DNA from 4 places in the Ruegeria sp. A4 genome. Region 1 is predicted to be linked to each of the others. Evidence: riboswitches for the same ligand, from Rfam matches in the RefSeq annotation. Region 1 holds a riboswitch; each other region holds the start of a gene.
The links. A riboswitch is a leader RNA that binds a small molecule or an ion and turns the genes downstream of it on or off. The one in region 1 is predicted to bind cobalamin.

Region 1 (5,145 bases):
TGATAATCCCCAAGCGACCATGAAATCCGTGCGTCCAGAAGAGTGTCGGCAATCGGCGCGCCAGTCGCGATGTCATAGCCTTCTTCGTCAAGATCGGACAGCATCGCCTCGGCCGAGGCCAGCGCGTCGAGGCCAACCGCATGGGCCATCTGCCAGTCTTTGCCGGGATAGGTGGACAGGACCAACGCAGGAATCTGATCTGCCTTGGGTTTGTCGTTCAGTGCAAGCCAGCCCGATACCCGGTCGATGATCGCTTCGATCCGGTCCGGTTCGGGCCGATGTGCAAAGCGCGCGTATTCCAGATGCGGATCGCGTTTTCCGGGTTCCTTAAAAGACGCGATTCCTGCTGAGATCCGTCCATCCACCTCGGGCAGTACCACATGCATGGCAAGATCGGCGGGGGACAAACCGCGTTCCGCCTCGGCCCAGGCTTTGCGGCGCGAGGTGGCGAGAGCGACCTGAAACACCGGCACGCCTGCCGCGTCCAGAGGCGACGTTCCCGACGCGCCTTTTCCCGAAAACGAGGTGGCGTTGACAATGGCCGATGGGTTCAGCGCAACAACCTGTTCCCGCAACCAGCCGGCGGCCACGGGCGCCTTGAGAGACGGGGCAAACAGGCCCACCGCCGCGTATCCACGGGCGCGCAGGCTGCGGATCAGGGCGGCGATCGGGGCGGTGTCTGCCGAGGTCAGGTAAGCGCGGTAAAAAGTGACGAGGATGCGTTTGGCGTTACCTTCGAACGCGGTTTCCACCGGGATTACGCCGCGATCCGGACACCACGCGCCACATTCGGGCAAGGTCTTGGCGCCCATCACCGGACCGGCATAAAGCCCCGCCGCCAAAGCCATCTGCGCCAGCGCCGCCTGTGCCGCGACCTCGCCGCCGGTATCGCACAGATGCGCCAGACGCCGCAGGGTCGAGACCGGCAGGGTGGAATAGTCATCCAGCCGCGTGTCCTCGCGCCCGTCAGCGGGCAGCACCGCCAGCGCGATGCCCTTGGCCTGCGCCAGCGCCAGAACCTGCTGCAACCCATAAGCCCAGTAGGGGACGCCGCCGATCAGCCGGATCAGAATGCCCTTGGCGCCTTGAAGCGTCTGTTCGACATAGGTATCGACCGACAACGGGTGTTTCAGCGCCGTCAAATTCGCCAGCCGCAGGGTCGGCATTCGCCCTTCCGGTCCGCCACCACGATGCCAGCCCGCCGCGAAAGCACCCAGATCGCTGTCCGAAAAGGACAGCACCACCAGTTCCGCCGGACTCTGGCCCAGATCGGTTGGGGTCTCGGTTTCCTCGAGCCCGTGGCTTTCGCGGAAGACGACGTGCATGGGTCTTACTCGGCGGCCTCACGCACACCCACGAGGATTTCGCGGATTTCCGCCTCTTTGATATCGTCATGCTCGGCGATGACGACCAGACGCGAACGACGGTCTTCACCGGGTTCCCACGGGCGGTCATACTGGTGCCGTACCCGCGCGCCGACCGCCTGAACCAGCAGGCGCATGGGTTTGCCCTGAACGGCGGCATACCCTTTGACGCGCAGGATGTTCAGTTCATTGGCGAGGCGTTCGATATTGGCGACCAGTTGGGCCGGTTCGGTCTGCTCGGGCAGCTCGACGATGATGCTTTCGAAATCGTCATGCTCGTGATCGTGATGGCCGTCGTGATGCGAGGGTCGGGCGTCCATGTCATCCTCGGCGGCGGCTTCCAGACCCAGCACAACGCGCACGTCCACGGCACCTTCGGCCACTTCGACGACGGGCAGGGGGCGCGGCGCCTCGGCGGCGATGATCTCGCGCGCTTTGGCCACGCCTTCGGGGCCGGCGAGGTCGGGCTTGGTCAGCAGGATGATGTCGGCGCACGAGATCTGATCCTCGAACACCTCGGACAGGGGCGTTTCGTGGTCGATCGAGTCATCGGCCATGCGCTGGGCGTCCACCGCTTCGACATTGGGCGCGAAACGACCTGCGGCCACAGCCTCGGCATCGGCCAGAGCGATCACGCCGTCGACGGTGATCTTCGAGCGGATGTCAGGCCAGTCGAATGCCTTGAGCAGCGGTTTCGGCAGGGCCAGACCGCTGGTTTCGATCAGGATGTGATCCGGGCGCGGCTCCAACGCCATCAGGGCCTCGATGGTGGGAATGAAATCATCTGCCACGGTGCAGCAGATGCAGCCATTTGCCAGTTCCATGATGTTTTCCGCCGGGCAATCAGGAATGGCGCAGGATTTCAGGATGTCGCCATCGACGCCTACATCGCCGAACTCGTTGACCACGACAGCAAGGCGCTTGCCCTGTGGGTTCTGCATCAGGTGACGCACCAAAGTGGTCTTGCCCGAGCCCAGAAAGCCGGTGATCACTGTGACGGGGAGTTTTTCCAGGTTCGACATGTCAGGCTCCAATCGGGGGAATGCGCGAGGCACAGTTCTTGCGAAAATGTTCGGGGCGTTCGCGCCATTTCACCAAACCATCTTCAGTGGCCAGATACTTGGTCGCGCCGTCGACGATGACGTCGACATGATCTGTTTCGTTCAGGTTTTCATACACGAAGGTCCAGCGGCCCGGCCCGCGCAACACGATCGAACAGCCTTGATCGCAGTTTGACAGGCATTCAACGGCTTTCAGGGTGACACCGTCGGGCAGGTCTGCCTGTTCCAGGGCCTTGTGCAACAAAGCGCCCGGGCGTTGCGCGTCATCTTCGACAGGCAGGCCGCGACGGCAGGTGGTACAGACCAGCAACTCGACTGGTGCGGTCTCGGTCATGTCTCTCATCCCCCCAAATCCTCTTCGCGGGGGACGGGGTTTCATGCGGGCCACGATTGGTCATGGACCCGACACCGGAACACCCCGCCCGGTTTCAACTTCGGTTGTTGGCAGGTCTCCCGGCTTGCGGATGCCAGAGGCGGGCCTCTGTCGGATGTCCCGCCTTCCCGGCTTTCGGGCCAGTGGCATTGGGCATCCTCTCCGTTCACGGTCGCGGGGGCGGCTGCGTTTGGCGGCAAGACCGTTGACGCATTCCCTTTTCATCGGCTGTCACCGACACCAACGAAAGGGACATGCGGCACCGCTGGCCTGCTTGTCAAGCGAGTCGCGTGCAAGAATGATGCAGAGGCATGGAAAGCGACCTGTGGGCGTCGATGGGCGGCATGGTGTGCCGGGCTCCAGCCCGAGATGGGCCGGGCGACGAACGGTATCTCAGCAAGGGGCGTAGACCATCGTGGACGGGTGCCTTGACTGTACCTGTCCAGATGATGGGAAAAGACCACCGAACACCCCGGATCCTCTTGCGCTAATAGATGACGTTGATCATGAGCAGCGAGACGACCAGAAACAGCGCCGTCATTATTCCGCCGGAGCGGACGAAATCCATCACCTTGTATCCGGCCGGCCCCATGATCAACGCGTTTACCTGATGGGTTGGGATGATGAAGCTGTTCGATGTCGATATGGCGACCGTCAGGGCAAAGACGGCCGGGTTTCCACCCGCCGCCACCGCAATCGATACCGCCAGAGGCACCAGCAGAACCGTGGCCCCCACGTTGGACATGACCAAAGAAAAGGCCGTCGCCAGAATGGCGATGCCGGTTTGCAGCGACCAGAGCGGCCAGCCGTCCAGAATTATCATGATCTGCTGGGCGATCCACGCGGCCGTGCCTGTGTTCTGCACGGCTTGTCCCAAAGGTATAAGGCAAGCGAGCAGGAATACGGTGTTCCATCCGACCGCGCGGTACGCCTCGTCCACGCTGAGCACACGGGTCAGCATCATGCCCACCGCGCCGGTAAGAAGACAGAGTGAAAGCCGGACGTCCGTGAACAGGATCAACGACAGCGAAATGGCGAAGAATACCAGGGCCCAGCCGACTTTTTGCGGCCTCAGCTCGTCCTGGGGAAAGTCCGTCGTCACAACGACGAAATCCGGATCTCGTTTGATCCGCATCAGGTTGTCCCATCTGGTATGCGCCACAAGCATGTCACCCGCCTGAAACTTTTCCAGCCCGATCTGAGTGGATTCGTGATCCTCGGTCTCGACATGGCTCAGCGTCTCTTCGCCGCGGTGAATGGCCAGCAACGACATCCCGTAGGTCTTGCGAAACAAAAGCTCGCGGGGGCATTTGCCGATCAGCTTGCTGTCGGGCGTGATGACCACCTCGGCCACGCCTGCATTGGTTGGGGCGAACTCTTCGACGAAAATGTCCAAATCCGGAAGAACGGTCAGCCCGTATTTCTCGGCGAACTTCTCGACCTCCCAACGGCGGCCGACGATGGCCAGCCGACACGGCGCTGCTATTTCCGCTGTCAAAACCTGAACCATCGAGGTTTTGCCGCGATAGAAGGTGGAAATGATGTACAGGTGGTTTTCGTGGTTGATGTCGGCCAGGATCTCGCCGACCAAAGGGCTGTCCTCGGGCACCACGACTTCGAACACATCGGCTTTGAGGCCATAAACCCTTTGCAGGTATTCCTGTGTCCCTTGTCCGGTACCCGTATTGTCAGGTCCTTCAGCCTCGGGCAAAACCCAGCGTCCCAACAGCAGAAAGTAACCAATTCCCGTCAGGATCAGAACCGCACCGATCGGCGTGACCGAGAACAGGCCGAAGGGCTCCATTTTCTGAGAGGCCGGCAGGCTTTCATTTGCCGTCAGGATCAGATCGTTCAGCAGGATGAGAGGAGACGACCCGACCATCGTCATCGTGCCGCCCAAAATGGCGCAGAATCCCATCGGCATGAGCAGGCGCGACAGCGGTATGCCTGACCGTGTGGAAATTCGGCTGACAACCGGCAGAAACAGAGCAGCGGCGCCGACATTCTGCATGAACGAGGATATGACGCCAACGGTGCCGGATATGATTGGTACAACCCTGCCTTCGGATTTGCCGCCGTATTTGAGGATGACGGCGGCCACCTTGTTCATGATCCCCGTCTTGTCCAGACCGGCCCCGACGATCATGACCGCAATGATCGAGATGACGGCATTGGATGCGAAGCCGTCGAACAGAAGGGTGACATCCGCCAGATTTCCCAGCCCGGGCGCGTAGCTGAGCAAGCCTATGAGAACCAGAACCAATATGGCGGAAAGGTCGATCCTTATGATCTCGGAAACGAACAGAAAAACGGTGAAAGCCAGCAGGGTGCAAACGACCCCCATCTC
Region 2 (5,145 bases), on a different contig from region 1:
GCTTTATGATTGTAGCAAAGACCCTTCGGGCAGCACGGTTCTGACCTCACGGTATCGACTGACTGCCTGAACACATGACCCGGGGATGAGCGATCGCCATCCGTCGGGAGTGCTGTTTCTGACGACAGGCAAACCAATGTTTCTTGCACTTTCGGACCTGGGATGGTCCTCTCACTTTGCTGCGCAATACGCGGCTTATCCTTCCTGCACACCTTTTCGCATCACTTCCGTTCATCGGGACCGCCTGATCGGGCTGAACCCTGGCGGCGAAGTCCCGTTGCTGACCCCCGATCAAACGACCGGCAGCTATGCCGTTGGCGATTGGGTTCTCGCCGATGACGACAAACGCGTGCGCCATTTGCTCGACCGGCGCAGCCTGCTGCACCGGCGCGCCGCCGGGACAGGTGCCGCGACGCAACTGATCGCAGCCAATGTCGATGTGTTGTTCATCGTCAGCTCGTGCAATGCCGATTTCAACCTGCCCCGGCTGGAACGATATCTGGCGCTTGCGCATCAGGCCGGGTGTTACCCGGTCGTCGTTCTGACAAAGGCCGACAAATCGGCGGACCCTGAAAGTTTCTCGGGACAGGTGCAATCACTGGACCCGTTATTGACGGTTCTGGCGATCAACGCGCTGGACCCGACAGAGGTTGAAAAGGTTCTGTCCTGGTGTCCCAAAAGCCAGACCGGAGCGCTGGTTGGTTCGTCGGGCGTTGGCAAGACGACACTTGCCAATACCATGACCGATCAGGATCTCGCCACCTCGGACATTCGCGAGGATGACGCGCGGGGCCGGCACACGACGACCGCACGCGCATTGCACCGGATGCGCAACGGCGGCTGGTTGATCGATACACCCGGAATGCGCGCGTTGCGCCTGCTGGACGCTCAGGACGGGATCGACGACGTTTTCTCGGACCTTGCCGAGTTGAGCCGGGATTGCCGTTTTTCGGATTGCCAGCACAGCTCCGAGCCCGGATGTGCCGTGCAAAAGGCGATCAGCCACGGCACGCTTGATCCGGCTCGATTGGACCGGTGGCGCAAGCTTCGGCGCGAAGATCAGCGCAATTCTGAAACCGTCGCGCAGTCTCGGGCGCGGGACAAAGCGTTCGGCAAGATGGTCCGTGGCGTCATGAAGGAAAAGAAACTTCGCAACCGGTGATGGCGGGTCGGTGCCCGGCCCGTCCTGCGCCGCGTCTGATCAAGCGATCAGTCGCGGCCAAACCGCTGCATTGCGCCGGGCAAATGCGCCGATATGACCAACCTCGGGCAACCCGAAATCGGCAGGGCTCAGCAGGTGGCGGTTGGCATCGGGGCCGTAAAGATCCGCAAGCCGCCAAACCGCGTCCGGCGGCACCATCTGGTCGTCCTCGAAGGTGAACAAATCCACGGGCGTTCCAGAATCCTTCCACTGCGCCGCAGGTAACTCATGCCCGATTTCAGGCACATAGTTCAAAGGCGCGGTACACCATTTGCGCCACTGCCAATAGACCGATGCCGGCAGATCCGAGCCGAACCCGATCGCCTTTCCGGGAAGGTAGCCAAGGGCTCGGGCCAAAAGCGGCGCATGACCATACCAGAACAATCCTGCCAAACCCCGATAGGGCCATGGATGGTCGCTTAGGGTTACCAGCCCCGAACACACACAGATCATCCGGTCAATCAGATCGATATCCGGCTGCACAGGCCCCAACATCGCGCCGATCGAATGGCCGATGGTCCAATGCTGCGAATTGGGAAACCGTCTGCGCATTTCCGCCCGTGCCGCGGGCATGTCGATCAAGGCCCAATCCGCCATGGTCGCACGCGAATCTTTCAGGCGGCCGGTCAAGGAATGCCCGTAATCGCGATAGTCATAGGTCAGGCAGGCCATACCCTGCTCGGCAGCAAGCCATCGTGCGAAATGACGGTAATAATCGCGCGGCACACCCGTTGCACTGTTCAGAACGACGACGATTTCGGGCGAAGTCAGCGGGCTGTACAACCGGGCAGACAGTGTTTTCTGCCCGGACGGAAAGCGAAACTCTTCGGTCAATACCGTTTGCTCTGTGTCCAACATGTTCTCTGGCTTTGCGCTTGGTAAATCCGGTTTCAGAACCTCAACACCCTCGACACTATGCATGAACCAACACCGTATCCAGCATGACCAAGCGTCCGGCCAAAAGATCGGCTTGACTCGGTGCGTACTCAAACGCTAGCGGTTGTGTGATGGTTTCCGGCCTCCACAAGGGGTCGGGATGAAAAGGGAACACGGTGCGGTAATGTCTGGTCATGCAGGCAACAACCAAATCCGCGACTGCCCCCGCAACTGTAAGCGGTAAGCGATGCCGAAACACCACTGGCCCCGACGGCTGGGAAGGTCGGCAAAGCGATGACCCGCAAGTCAGGAGACCTGCCATCGGAAACGAAACCGAAACTCGGGCGGGGTGTCCGGGCAGGTCCTGACGGCATCACGCTGTTCCACCTGTCCCAAATATCCTGTCCACCAAGCGCGGAGGGCGCAGGATGATCTGGAAGACAAAAACACATGAATTCAGTGCAACGGTATGTCAGCGGACGGGCAAAACCTGCCCCGCTTTGGCGCGGCTGGCGCGCTCGATATCCGAAGCCATGGCCCAGGCGACCTCGGCCACCAGTGACGATTTCGAGATTGAGGGCAGCAGCGAGCTGTCACATTGCACCGAAGGATGTCATGCAATTTTCCGCGCGCGATCAGACAGCATTCGTGTCTTTTGCGGGACGCAGCCCGAAACCGCGATTGAGCCGCTGAACGGCTATGCCGACCTGATCTTCGGAAACACGGTCAGTGCGATGCCATCCGGCGTCGTGAAAACCCCACCCTGCGCGATGATCGAAGTTTCCACGATCCGGCCGCGAAAACCTGTTTGCGCGCCCGCGCAGATTTCAATCTGAATCCAGACTGACCTGTGCCTGGGCGCGCCGAGAGGCCCAGGCCATTTGCGCATCCGTTTCGACGGCGCAAGGGCGCACCGCCCGCAATCGTTGCAGCGCCGTGTCCGCGCGTTCGCCGCATTCGACCATCAGCCGCAGGACAACCATACCTGACCTGCCACATCCCCCGCGGCAGTGCACCAATACGCGACCTCCGCCGGACAGCGCATGCCGGGCCGCGGCGCTGACGGACGGCCACGCGTCATCGATCGCTTTTGTCGGCGCTCCGAAATCTTCGATGGGCAGGTGAACCCATCGGCTGGCGCGGCTTTGAATATCGCTGCCAAATTCCTGCGCCCCGTCCTGAAGCATTTCGACATCCGTCGTCATCGAAACAACAAGCCCCGGCTGCCAGGCTGCGATCATATCCAGATCGCTGGAGTAATCTCCGCCGCGTCCGGGCATCGAGGTCAGTGCCAGCGTTCCGCCACCGACTTGCAGGGCGTAGATCACCAACTGCGACATGAATCCTGTCCTCCCCAAAGAACTCTTTACAAAAATGAGCCATTAAATCCGCTGATGCAGTTTAGTGCGAAAGCGACTCGTTTCTAAATCAAAAATCATCGCGCCACGCTGTGGACGCGGGCAACGGTGGCCACTACGCTGTGCCCAAGCACCGAATCCCAACGAGAAGACATGACAGACAGCTCCAGCCCCGCCTATCAGGTTCTCGCCCGCAAATATCGCCCGGAAACCTTTGCCGATCTGGTGGGTCAGGATGCCATGGTGCGCACCCTGAAAAACGCGTTCGCGGCCGACCGGATCGCGCAGGCCTTCATCATGACCGGTATTCGCGGCACCGGCAAAACCACGACCGCAAGGATCATTGCCAAGGGGATGAACTGCATCGGACCCGACGGAACCGGTGGCCCCACGACCGAGCCCTGCGGTCAGTGTGAACATTGTGTCGCCATCATGGAGGGCCGCCATGTCGACGTGATGGAGATGGACGCCGCCAGCCGTACGGGCGTCAACGACATCCGCGAGATCATCGACAGTGTCCGCTATCGCGCCGCCAGCGCGCGTTACAAGATTTATATCATCGACGAGGTTCATATGCTCTCGACCAGCGCGTTCAACGCGCTGCTCAAGACGTTGGAAGAACCGCCCGCGCATGTGAAGTTCATCTTCGCAACCACTGAAATCCGCAAAGTGCCTGTCACCGTGCTGTCCCGCTGCCAGCGTTTCGACCTGCGCCGGATCGAACCCGAAGACATGATTGGCCTGCTGCGCAAGATCGCCGAAGCGGAAAACGCCCAGATCGCCGAAGACGCGCTGGCGCTGATCACCCGAGCAGCAGAAGGATCGGCGCGGGACGCAACCTCGTTGCTGGATCAGGCGATTTCGCACGGGGCTGGCGAGACGACCGCTGATCAGGTCCGTGCGATGCTTGGACTGGCAGACCGTGGCCGGGTTCTGGACCTTATGGACATGATCCTGCGCGGCGATGCCGCCGGAGCACTTACCGAGTTGAGCGGCCAATACGCCGAAGGCGCAGACCCGCTGGCGGTGCTGCGCGATCTGGCCGAGATCACGCATTGGGTGTCCGTCGTGAAGATCACGCCTGACGCGGCGCAGGACCCGACGGTTTCTCCGGACGAACGGACCCGGGGCCAACACATGGCCGAGGCTCTGCCGATGCGGGTTCTGACCCGGATGTGGCAAATGCTGCTGAAGGCGCTCGAGGAAGTCTCGGCAGCCCCCAACGCCATGATGGCCGCCGAAATGGCCGTTATTCGCCTGACCCATGTGGCGGATTTGCCCAGCCCCGAAGAGCTGATCAAACGATTGCAAGATGCCCCGCCACCGCCGCCGGGCGGGCCCAATGGCGGCGTTTCGATATCCCGACCGGGCACCGGTCCGGCGCCGGCTGGCGCAGCCCATCCACCTACCTATGCGCCGTCCCCTCGCGGTGCCGGTGGCGCACCGGTTGCAGCCCTGGCGCAGGATGCCCAGACGGCTCTTGCCCGGTACCCGACCTTCGACCACGTGGTGGAACTGATCCGGACAAATCGCGACGTGAAGTTGCTGGTCGAGGTGGAAAACGGCGTGCGCCTCGTCTCCTATCAACCGGGGCGAATCGAATTTACGCCCGCCGCCCAGGCACCGGCCGATCTGGCGCCACGACTGGGCTCTGCCCTGCAACGCTGGACAGGAAATCGGTGGGCTGTCTCGATCGTCTCGGACGGAGAA
Region 3 (5,145 bases), on a different contig from region 1:
GCCCTCTGCGGCCCTCCGGGTGGTCAGGTTAACCCCAGCAGAGGTCCATGCCTTCTTTGACCGAGATCGACTCGACGCCTTCGGCAGGCTTGTCCGTTACAAGCGCTACGCCGGTGTCAAAGAAATCCTTGCCAGGCGTGTTTTCAGGCTTCACGCCTTCGTCCGCCCATTTCTTGACGGCTTCAACACCCAGCGATGCCATCAACAGCGGGTATTGCTGCGACGTCGCGCCGATAACACCATCGGCAACGTTTTGGACACCCGGGCAGCCTCCGTCCACGGAAACGATGAGCACGTCATTTTCGCGCCCGATGGCTTTCAGCGCCTCGTAGGCGCCTGCCGCGGCAGGCTCGTTGATGGTGTGAACAACGTTGATCGTCGGATCCTTGGCCAGAAGGTTTTCCATCGCGCGGCGACCACCTTCTTCGTTGCCGGCAGTGACATCACTTCCGACAAGACGGGGGTCATCTTCATCACCGATTACGTTCGGGTCCGCCAGATCGACACCAAAGCCTTGCAGGAAGCCCTGATTGCGCAGCACGTCCACTGTCGGCTGGCTGACGGCAAGGTCCAATGTCGCAATTTTCGCGTCGTTGGCTGCGTCGCCCAGCGTGGCTTTGGCCCATTGTCCAATCAGCAGCCCGGCAAGGAAATTGTCCGTGGCAAACGTTGCGTCAGCCGAGTCAATGGGTTCCAGCGGCGTATCCAGAGCGATAACCAGAACCCCTGCATCCCGCGCCTGCTTCACGGCCGGAACGATGGATGATGTGTCCGAGGCCGTCAGCAGAATGCCTTTGGCGCCGTCCAGAATGCAGGTCTCAATGGCTTGCACCTGCGTTTCATGGTCACCGTCAACTTTGCCCGCAAAGGCTTTGAGCGTCATTCCCAGCTCTTCCGCTTTCGCTGTCGCACCTTCCTTCATTTTGACAAAGAACGGGTTGGTGTCCGTCTTGGTAATCAGACAAACGGTTTCGCCTTCCGCCATTGCACTGCCAGCCATGGCAGTAACCCCGAGCGCAGCAGCACCCGCAAGTCTTGCAAGTTTCATCGATTATCCTCCCAGGTTTTCCTGTGCCGAACGGGCACGAGGGCGATCAGGCAAAATCCCTGATCCCATAAGAAACAATCACAAGATTCGAAATTTGAGTCAATAAATAAATCACTCTTATTTATTATTGACAGTGCGGGCGGGCTTTCTCATTCTTCAGCAGGAAAGGGGTGGTCGTGCCTGAAAATTCATCTCGGAAAAATTCGATTGGCCTGCACGGGTCAGAGGTGCGCGGAACCAACCAAAGCGGGATGCGGGCCCGGAACGAACGGCTGGTGTTGTCGCTTGTCCGGCGTCATCAGGCCCTTGCGAAGTCCGAGATCGCGCGCATGACCGGACTGTCGGCACAAACCGTTTCCGTCATCATGCGGCTGTTGGAGAAGGATGGTTTGCTGTTGCGCGGCGAGCCGGTCCGCGGGAAAGTCGGGCAACCTTCCGTTCCCATGCGCCTCAACCCGGATGGTGCGTTTTTCTTTGGGCTCAAGGTCGGGCGCCGCAGTACCGAGCTGGTTTTGACTGACTTTGTCGGAAATGTGCGGCAGCGCGAGCGGCGAACCTATGACTATCCAACGCCGAAGGCCACTTTGGAGTTTTCCACTGAGAGTCTGGGCAAAATGATGTCATCCATGTCGCCCGAGGCCAAAGGCAGGATTGCGGGTCTTGGAATTGCCATGCCGTTCTATCTGTGGGACTGGGCCCAGACCCTTCAGGTTCCTCAGGAAGAAATGGACCCGTGGCGCGTATCAGACCTGAAGGCTGACCTGGCGCGTCGCCTCGATATTCCGGTATTCCTGCAAAATGACGCCACTGCGGCTTGTGGGGCGGAATTGGTATTCGGTCCGGCTGATGGGCCAAGGGATTTCCTGTACTTCTATATCGGGTTTTTCATTGGCGGCGGTGTGGTCCTCAATGGCGCGATCTTTTCGGGGCGTGGAAACGCGGGGGCAATCGGCCCCTTGCCTGTGCCCGATGGCGCGGGCGGTGTCAGACCGCTCATCGATGTGGCCAGCCTTTACGTGCTCGAGCGTGCAATCACCACGGCAGGTGTCACGTCGCATTCCATCTGGGAAACGACCCAGCGTTGGGATGTGCCAAACGTTCAACTGGAAAACTGGTTGAAACGGACGGCAAGCGGGATTGCCCATGCGATTGTCTCATCCTGTAGCCTGATAGATTTCGAATGCGTGAAGATTGACGGCTGGATGCCGCAGGACATCAAGGCGCGTTTGGTTGAAATGGTGGAAGACAAACTGTCCGAGCTGAACATGACTGGGCTCGAGCGCCCCGTTGTGCTGGCAGGAACCGTAGGCCCGGAAGCACGCTCTTTGGGCGCGGCAAGCCTGCCCTTGTCGGAGAGGTATCTTTCAGAAGCTTAGACAGGAACGAACCCTGCCGCCTTGGACGTTTCACAAACTGGTTCACTCTCGCAAACTGCCGAGCTCAATATTTTCGATGGCCGTAACACATTTTCGTTGACGGAAGGCTGAGTTGTCTGGCAAGCCGCTCGGCATGTCCGGTTCCGGGGCTTGCTCTGGAATCAATAGGGAATGCGGTGCGGGCTCTGGCCCAAATCCGCAACTGCACCCGCAACTGTAAGCGACGAGCAGGGCTGAAACGCCACTGGGGTTTGCCCGGGAAGGCCGGTCCAACGCTTTGACCCGCAAGTCAGGATACCTGCCGGACATGTGCCCTCTAACGGGCACTCCTAATCGACGACGGGATGTGCGTCGGACCAGGATGCCTGAAAGGGTAATTTGGCGTTGAATGTCCCGTGGTCAAAACGAATTTCGCGCCGGGATTGGCGCGACGGGACAAGGACGACTGTTCATGAAAACGCTGCTCAGCGCAGCCGCTGCCGCGATGGCTCTTCCTGCCATAGCAAATGCGCATTTCCTTTTGGAATACACCACCGACACCATGATCGAGAAACCGGGCGATGTACCGGTCAAACTGATTTTCTGGCATCCGTTCGAGAATGGCCATGTCATGGATCTTGAAAAGCCGCAGGAATTCTATGTGATCCACAACGGTGAAAAGACCGATTTACTGGACACGCTGGAACCTATCCGGTTCACCGGCGGGCAGAACGAGGGCGCGGCGTTCAAAGGCAGTGTCCCGGTCAAACGGTCGGGCGACTATGTGCTGGTGACGGTTCCTCAGCCTTATTACGAGGAATCCGAAGACATCTATATCCAACAGCTCACCAAAGCCTTCCTGAACCGCAACGAATTGCCGACCGATTGGATGAATCCCGTGGGTCTGCCGACCGAGATTATCCCGCTGAACAAGCCGACCAACATCATCGCGGGTTCGACTTTCACGGGCCGTGTGCTGGCTGATGGTCAGCCGGTTGCGGGGGCCGAGATCGAGATCGAATACATGGCAGCCGAACCCGACATGGAAAGTTCGGCCGCTTCTGCACCGAAGGCGTCACCAATGCCGGGTGGTGCGGTGGTCGCAATATCTGACGACAACGGGTATTTTTCGTTCGGCGTTCCAAAAGCCGGTTACTGGGGTTTCGCCGCCCTTGGTTCCGGTCCGGCAACCGAACATGAGGGCAAAGAACTCAGCCAGGATGCGGTCATCTGGATCCGCGCCTGGGATCTGGAGTAACCCCAAATGCACATCGTCGACGGAGCCCTTTCCAACCCGGTTGTAATTGGCGGCGCCATAGCCGCCGCGGGCGGGATCGCCATGGGTCTCAGGTCTCTGGATCTTGATCGCATCCCCACTGCGGGCGTGCTGTCAGCCAGTTTCTTCGTGGCATCGTTGATCCACGTGCCCATTGGTCCGTCGTCGGTCCATCTGATCCTCAACGGCATGGCCGGGCTGCTGCTTGGTTGGGCCGCATTCCCGGCTTTGTTCGTCGGGCTTTTGCTACAGGCGGTCTTTTTCGGCTTTGGCGGGTTGACGGTGTTGGGGATCAACACCGTCAATATCGCCTTTCCCGCGGTGGTGGCCGGAATGTTGTTCGGTCGTCTGATCGCGCGTGGAACGCCTTTGCAAGGTGCGATTTGGGGGGGCATCGGCGGCGCGTTTGCGATTGCGGCGACAACCGGCATGGTCGCGTTTTCGCTGGCGCTGTCGGGGGATGAATTTCTGCCTGCCGCCAAGCTTGTTTTCTTCGCCCATATTCCTGTCATGGCCATCGAGGCGATTTTGACCGGGTTCGCCGTGTTGTTGGCACGCAAGGTCAAGCCCGAGCTGTTTTTCAGAGGAGCAGCCACATGAAGCATCTGGTTGTCATACTGGCCATGTGCTGTGCACCTGTGCCTGCCCTGGCGCACAAGGTCATAGCCGGCGTTTTCGAGTCGGGAGACGTCATCGAGGGCGAAATCGGCTTTTCCAACGGCGACCTGGCAAGCGGCACCGAGGTCATTGTCACCGGCCCGGATGGGGCCGAGCTGGGTCGATCGGTCACGGATACGGACGGTTTCTTTGTCTACACGCCGACCTCGGCCGTGGCGCACACCTTCTTTGCCGACCTTGGCGCCGGGCATGTGGCCGAAGTCACGATGTCTGCCGAAGATGTCGCGCGGATCATGGGCGTTGCCGCGGCAGAGAACGGTGATTCATCTTCGGCTGCTGTGACGCAGGCCAGCGGTTCGGCGGCGTCTCTCAGCGCCGAAGAACAGCAGGTTATCGCCAAAGCCGTACGTGACGAATTGCGCCCGCTCAGGCGCGAGATTGCGGCCTATCGCGAACAGAATGACCTGCAAACCATCCTCGGCGGGATTGGGTACATCGTTGGTCTGTTCGGTCTGGGCTTTTACATGGCGGCCCGTCGCAAGCTGGCGTCCTGATGGCACACGTTCTGGGGCACAAGGAAAAAACGCTGTCCGAAGCCGGTGACGGGCCAGAAGGTCTGATCAGCCTGCTGGATCCCCGGATGCGGATCGTCATGGCAGTTGTTTTTGCAGTCGTGACCGTGGCGCTGTCATCCCTCGGCGCGCTTTGCGCGGCGCTGACAGTGTCGCTTTCGCTTCTGATGGTTTCACGTCTGCCGCGGCGAAAGACGTTGAAGCGAATGGCCATGATGGATGGGTTCATCCTGTTCATGCTGATCCTGTTGCCCTTTTCCATGCCCGGGGATCCGA
Region 4 (5,145 bases), on a different contig from region 1:
CAAGGCCGCCCTGAAGGCGCAGGGGCAAATCCGCGAGATGCAGGGACAGAACCGAACTTGGTTTGCCGGTGCTTACAACCGGCACGGATTTCACGAAGACGGGATAGCCAGCGCGATGCATGTCGTTGCTCGAATAAATGGCGCCCCGCAAACCATCGGAGCTGAAAATGGCATTCCTGGGAAAGACCCGGCCCTATCTGTTGCCGCTGAATAAGGCGATATGGCGCACAGCGTTTCTTGCACTTTCCTTGCTGATCCCCAATGGGCTGGTCGCGTCACCGGTCACGGAAGAACTGAACGATGCCCAACTGCGCGGAACCGCGACGTTCCGCTATCTGGGTTTGCCAATCTATGACGCCAAACTCTACACGCCCAAAGGTGCGCCGTTCAGTTGGAGCGAAGATATCGCCCTGCAACTGACCTATCGCAAGAACATCAAGAAGAAAGCGCTGGTCAACTCGACACTTGACGAGATGGACCGCATCGGCCGTTCAGCACCCGTTCGCGACCAACTGAACCGGTGTTTCAAAGCCGTGGCAAAAGGGGACAGTTATCTGGCGGTTTCTGATGGTCCCGACAAGGTCAGTTTCTGGCTGAACGGGCAAAAGACCTGCACCATGGCGTATCCGGGCATCAAGCGCAGTTTCATGTCCGTGTTCCTGGGAGACAACACGCGGTCCGCGTCTTTCACGCGCAGGCTACAGGGGCGGTGATGCTCTATCCCCGGGTCAGTCTCTATGCGTTGATGCTCGCTGCGGCGGGTATCCCGCTTTATATCCACTTGCCGCGCTTTGCAGCCGTGAACCTGGGTATTGGCCTTGGGGTCATTGGTACGGTGCTGCTGGTGATCCGTTTGGTGGATCTGGTGCAGGATCCGCTGATCGGTTGGGCAATCGACCGATGGCCCGGCGGCCAGCTTGCATTTGCGGCGATGGCGGCTTTGGGGCTGGCGATCGGGTTTCCCCTGCTTTTCAATCTGCCGCAGGGTGCCAGCGTGCCGGAACTGGTCGCGATCCTGATCTTGCTGTTCTCGGCGTACAGCCTGGGAACCATTCTTCTATATGGTCGCAGCGCAACTCTGGCGAAGCGAACCGATCCGAAAGAGCTGATGACACTGGCCGCCTATCGTGAAGGCGGGCAGTTGACCGGGGTGGTCATCGCAGCCAGCGCTCCGGCCCTGTTGGTTGCTTTCGGGGCACACTCCCAAGGCTACCCCGCATTCGGAGCGTTTCTGGGGCTGCTGTCCGTTCTGACCCTGATACTGACGATCCCGATCTGGCGTCGCAGACCGATCACCGGCTCAGGCCTGTCCTTTGCAGGTCTGGGTCAGGCCGGTGGCTTGCGCCTTCTTGCGCTGGCTTTGGTCAACAGCCTCCCGGTTGCCATAACCTCCACCCTGTTTCTGTTTTTTGTGGAAGACCGGCTGCAACTGCCGGGCAAGGCAGGTCCTTTGTTGATCCTGTTCTTCCTGAGCGCAGGCGCGAGCGTCCCGCTCTGGGCAAAGCTCAGTAACAGAATTGGCCCGAAACAGACTCTGATCATCGCCATGCCCCTCTCAATCGCCGGCTTTATTGGCGCTGCCACACTGAGTGCAGGAAACCTTGCGGGGTTTGCAATGATCTGTCTCGCCTCGGGCGCGGCGCTGGGCGCGGATATGGTCGTATTGCCGGCCATGTTCTCGGTCGTGCTTACACGGGCCGGGCTGAACGCATCAGCCGCGTTTGGCATCTGGTCCTTCGCTGGCAAACTGGGCCTCGCCCTGGCTGCCTTTTTCACTCTGCCGCTGCTGGAACGCAGCGGTTTCACCCCCGGTCAAACCAATTCCGCACAGGCACTGGAAACACTCAATCTTGCCTACGCGGTGCTGCCCTGCATCCTGAAAGTCGGAGCGTTCGGGATGGTGTTGACCCTGCCCACCGAGGTCACAAGCAAATGAACGCTTTCACAATCATCCTTCTGGTCCTTCTGACCGCTGTCTTCATCCGTGCAAGGCTGCTGAGCTTTCGCGCGCAATCGCCGTCCGATTACAGTGGCACTGGGCCAGATTTTTCCCTGAAAAAGCACCTGAACGGAGAGATCTTGTCCGAGGGCCTGATCTATGGCCCCAACGGCAAAATGTCGAACAGCTTTGTCGCGCGCATGTCCGGCGAATGGCAAGGCAACTCGGGCACGCTGACCGAATACTTCACCTATTCCAACGGAAAACAGATGACCCGCAAATGGTACCTGACGCTGGGAACCGGCAACACGTTCACGGCAATAGCGGATGATATCGTGGGCGAAGGTCGGGGCATCATCTCGGGGTCCACGGTGAAACTGACCTATCGTATCATTCTGCCAGATGACGCTGGTGGACACACACTGGATGTCACCGATTGGATGTATCTGACAGAAACCGGCGTCATCATGAATCGGTCCGAGATGCGCAAGTTTGGCGTCAAGGTCGCGGAACTGATCGCCACAATGCGTCCAAGCCCCAGTTCGAAACCGATTCATCCAAGTGGGTCAAACGGGTATGACGCGACTTCGGAAAGGAAGCCGTTGCAATGATCACCTTTCGCTCTTTCATCGCCTGCGTCGCCATCGCAAGCCTTGCACTTCTGGCGGCCTGCTCCAGCAAACCGAAGGTACCCAAAACGTTTCTGTCGGACCGACAGTTGAACCTCGAGGAATTTTTCGAAGGCAAAACAGTGGCCTACGGTCAGTTTCAGGATGTTTTGGGAAATATCCCCCGCAGATTCACGGTTGATATCGACGGGACATGGGACGGCGAAACCCTGACACTGGTCGAAGACTTCGTCTACGACGATGGCGCGACGGAACAACGCATCTGGACATTGACCAAAACCGGAGAGGATGCGTGGACCGGTACGGCTCCTGGCGTACTGGGTACCGCCAGCGGGATTGAACGCGGGGATACGTTCAACTGGAAATACAAGATCGACCTGCCGATCAAGGACGGGACCATGCGTGTCAAATTCGACGACTGGATGTGGCTGCTGGATGACGACCGTCTGCTGAACCGCGCCTATGTCTCACGCTATGGCGTCCGTCTGGGTGAAGTCATCCTGTTCTTCGAGAAGAAATAGGGCTGCCAGGCCCGGTTTCATCACAAAAGTCAGTAGAAAATAAACTCGTCCACCAATGCTGTCGTCGATCCCTTGACCTCACCGGCCGTGTTCGCCCTTGGCCCGTCCGGGGCTGCACCCTCGGCGCGTTCGCAGCCGTCGACCTTCAAGCGCGCGCGTTCTATCTGCCCCCAGAGGAAAAACAGGCCATCTCGTTTTCCCATGAGGCGCGAAGGAACTGTTGTCCGCAAAACACCTGTTTTCGGTTTTGGCATCTGCTCTCTTACTGCCTCCGGTGTTTTCCACCATTTTCGGAAAACGTAATGGTTTTTCCCGAAAAAGACAATTTTTTATGGACAAAATGAGGTTTTCTACCGGCCGTTGACAGGATGGACTGGCAACTCTCGCATGACGGATATTGGCCTTTTTCACCTGCCCCATTGAAAGCCAGCACTATCCCGAACGGATCAACTTCACCTAAAAGGGTTTGCTGCAAACCTCCTTCATTTGGCCTGACACTCTCTTTTCCAGCCATGCTCAGGCGACGCCCAGCGTTTCGTTTCTGATCAGAGCAGCCGGGCCTTCGCCGTCGCGGTTGGGGGACAATTAGGCGGCGCCGATGTCAGACGTGGCCGCATCCATCGCAAGGCCATCGGCCACCGCAAAACGCCATGCCGGCGGGCCTGCCACGCCCCTGTGCCAAGGACTGTGATCCCGGCGCCGTCCACGCTGCCGGAAAATTTCCATGTCTGTTTTGAAACCGGAAATGTCGCAAGCATTTCAGCGCCCAAGCGGGTAAAAAGTAGGCTGCCATCGTGAGGTGCCGCTGTTTGATTCTCAGACAGCGGAGAATTGGGAAGCCGGTGGAATTCCGGCACTGCCCCCGCAACGGTAAGGAAGGTCAGGTTCGACAATCAACCACTGGGACGAGGATCCCGGGAAGGTGTCGCAACCGGGTGCAAGCCCCTTTCAAGTCCGGAAACCAGCCTCTCAGATATGTCAAACCGCGGGTGGCGGTGGGGGCACGGATTTCGGACGTGGTGCTCGCGCGCCTCCGGACGGTTCCTCCCTGTCACCTGCCCAAGCAATGCCGCGGGGCGCGGCAGGAGAGCCAGAAGTGAACAACATGCAAAGCCTGTTGGCGCGTCGAAACCCGGGTTACGCTCTGGAGCAGGCGTTTTACACCGATCCCGAGATTTTTCAGACCGACCTTGAAACCATCCACTACCGCGACTGGCTATTTGCCATTCCGGCGTGTGAGCTGGTGAAGTCGGGCGATTATGTCACCTATAATGTAGGCGCCTACCGCGTGATCATCGTACGGGGTGCAGACAATCAGATCCGCGCCTTTCACAATACTTGTCGCCACCGTGGATCGATCATTTGCAAGGCCGCAAAGGGTAATGCGCCCAAGCTGGTATGCCCCTATCACCAATGGACCTATGAGCTGGACGGCTCTTTGCTGTGGGCCCGCGACATGGGGCCGGACTTTGATCCCAAACAGCATGGTCTGAAGACTGTCCATTGCCGCGAGCTTGCCGGGTTGGTCTATATCTGTCTGGCGGATGAGGCTCCGGATTTCGACGTGTTCGCCAATATCGCCCGCCCGTATCTTGAGCCGCATGATCTGGGGAATGCCAAGGTCGCCTTTGAAAGCTCGATCATCGAGAACGGCAACTGGAAACTGGTCTGGGAAAACAATCGCGAATGCTATCACTGCGGCGGAAACCACCCTGCGCTGTGCCGGACCTTCCCTGATGATCCGGGTGTGACGGGGATCGAAGGTGGCGAAACCCCAGCCTATATGCAAGCCCATTTCGACAGGTGCCAGGCTGCGGGTATGCCATCGCAGTTCTATCTGCACGAGGACGGCCAATATAGACTGGCGCGGATGCCACTGAAAGAAGGGGCCGAGAGCTATACGATGGACGGGAAATCCGCCGTGCGCCGTTGGTTGGGCCGGTCGCCCTTTGCGGATGCGGGATCGCTTTTGAAGTTCCACTATCCGACCACGTGGAACCACTTTCTTGCCGATCACTCGATTGTTTTCCGCGTCACGCCGATCGGCCCGACAGAG

Region 2: it holds a riboswitch for cobalamin, as region 1 does, so the genes downstream of both, ACR0E2_RS19520 (hypothetical protein) here and ACR0E2_RS00320 (DUF1636 family protein) in region 1, are expected to answer to the same signal.
Region 3: it holds a riboswitch for cobalamin, as region 1 does, so the genes downstream of both, ACR0E2_RS20245 (DUF4198 domain-containing protein) here and ACR0E2_RS00320 (DUF1636 family protein) in region 1, are expected to answer to the same signal.
Region 4: it holds a riboswitch for cobalamin, as region 1 does, so the genes downstream of both, ACR0E2_RS12435 (aromatic ring-hydroxylating oxygenase subunit alpha) here and ACR0E2_RS00320 (DUF1636 family protein) in region 1, are expected to answer to the same signal.

Annotation. Positions count from the first base shown of each region.
Region 1 is NZ_JBQGAW010000001.1:64,862-70,006, forward strand. Features, by position in the region: gene cobN (cobaltochelatase subunit CobN) at 1-1,325, opposite strand, end outside; gene cobW (cobalamin biosynthesis protein CobW) at 1,331-2,386, opposite strand; gene ACR0E2_RS00320 (DUF1636 family protein) at 2,388-2,759, opposite strand; cobalamin riboswitch at 2,852-3,058, opposite strand; gene ACR0E2_RS00325 (SLC13 family permease) at 3,286-5,142, opposite strand.
Region 2 is NZ_JBQGAW010000012.1:8,169-13,313, reverse strand. Features, by position in the region: gene rsgA (ribosome small subunit-dependent GTPase A) at 137-1,162, shown strand; gene ACR0E2_RS19525 (alpha/beta hydrolase family protein) at 1,202-2,122, opposite strand; cobalamin riboswitch at 2,193-2,414, shown strand; gene ACR0E2_RS19520 (hypothetical protein) at 2,506-2,913, shown strand; gene ACR0E2_RS19515 (protein-tyrosine phosphatase family protein) at 2,905-3,417, opposite strand; gene ACR0E2_RS19510 (DNA polymerase III subunit gamma/tau) at 3,589-5,145, shown strand, end outside.
Region 3 is NZ_JBQGAW010000015.1:12,630-17,774, reverse strand. Features, by position in the region: gene ACR0E2_RS20255 (sugar ABC transporter substrate-binding protein) at 29-1,048, opposite strand; gene ACR0E2_RS20250 (ROK family transcriptional regulator) at 1,300-2,424, shown strand; cobalamin riboswitch at 2,546-2,744, shown strand; gene ACR0E2_RS20245 (DUF4198 domain-containing protein) at 2,876-3,661, shown strand; gene cbiM (cobalt transporter CbiM) at 3,668-4,279, shown strand; gene ACR0E2_RS20235 (cobalt ABC transporter permease) at 4,276-4,851, shown strand; gene cbiQ (cobalt ECF transporter T component CbiQ) at 4,851-5,145, shown strand, end outside.
Region 4 is NZ_JBQGAW010000003.1:219,471-224,615, reverse strand. Features, by position in the region: gene ACR0E2_RS12475 (NAD(P)/FAD-dependent oxidoreductase) at 1-214, shown strand, start outside; gene ACR0E2_RS12470 (hypothetical protein) at 168-713, shown strand; gene ACR0E2_RS12465 (MFS transporter) at 713-1,936, shown strand; gene ACR0E2_RS12460 (DUF3833 domain-containing protein) at 1,933-2,550, shown strand; gene ACR0E2_RS12455 (DUF3833 family protein) at 2,547-3,089, shown strand; gene ACR0E2_RS12450 (hypothetical protein) at 3,119-3,292, opposite strand; gene ACR0E2_RS12445 (hypothetical protein) at 3,352-3,603, opposite strand; gene ACR0E2_RS12440 (hypothetical protein) at 3,675-3,815, opposite strand; cobalamin riboswitch at 3,870-4,073, shown strand; gene ACR0E2_RS12435 (aromatic ring-hydroxylating oxygenase subunit alpha) at 4,195-5,145, shown strand, end outside.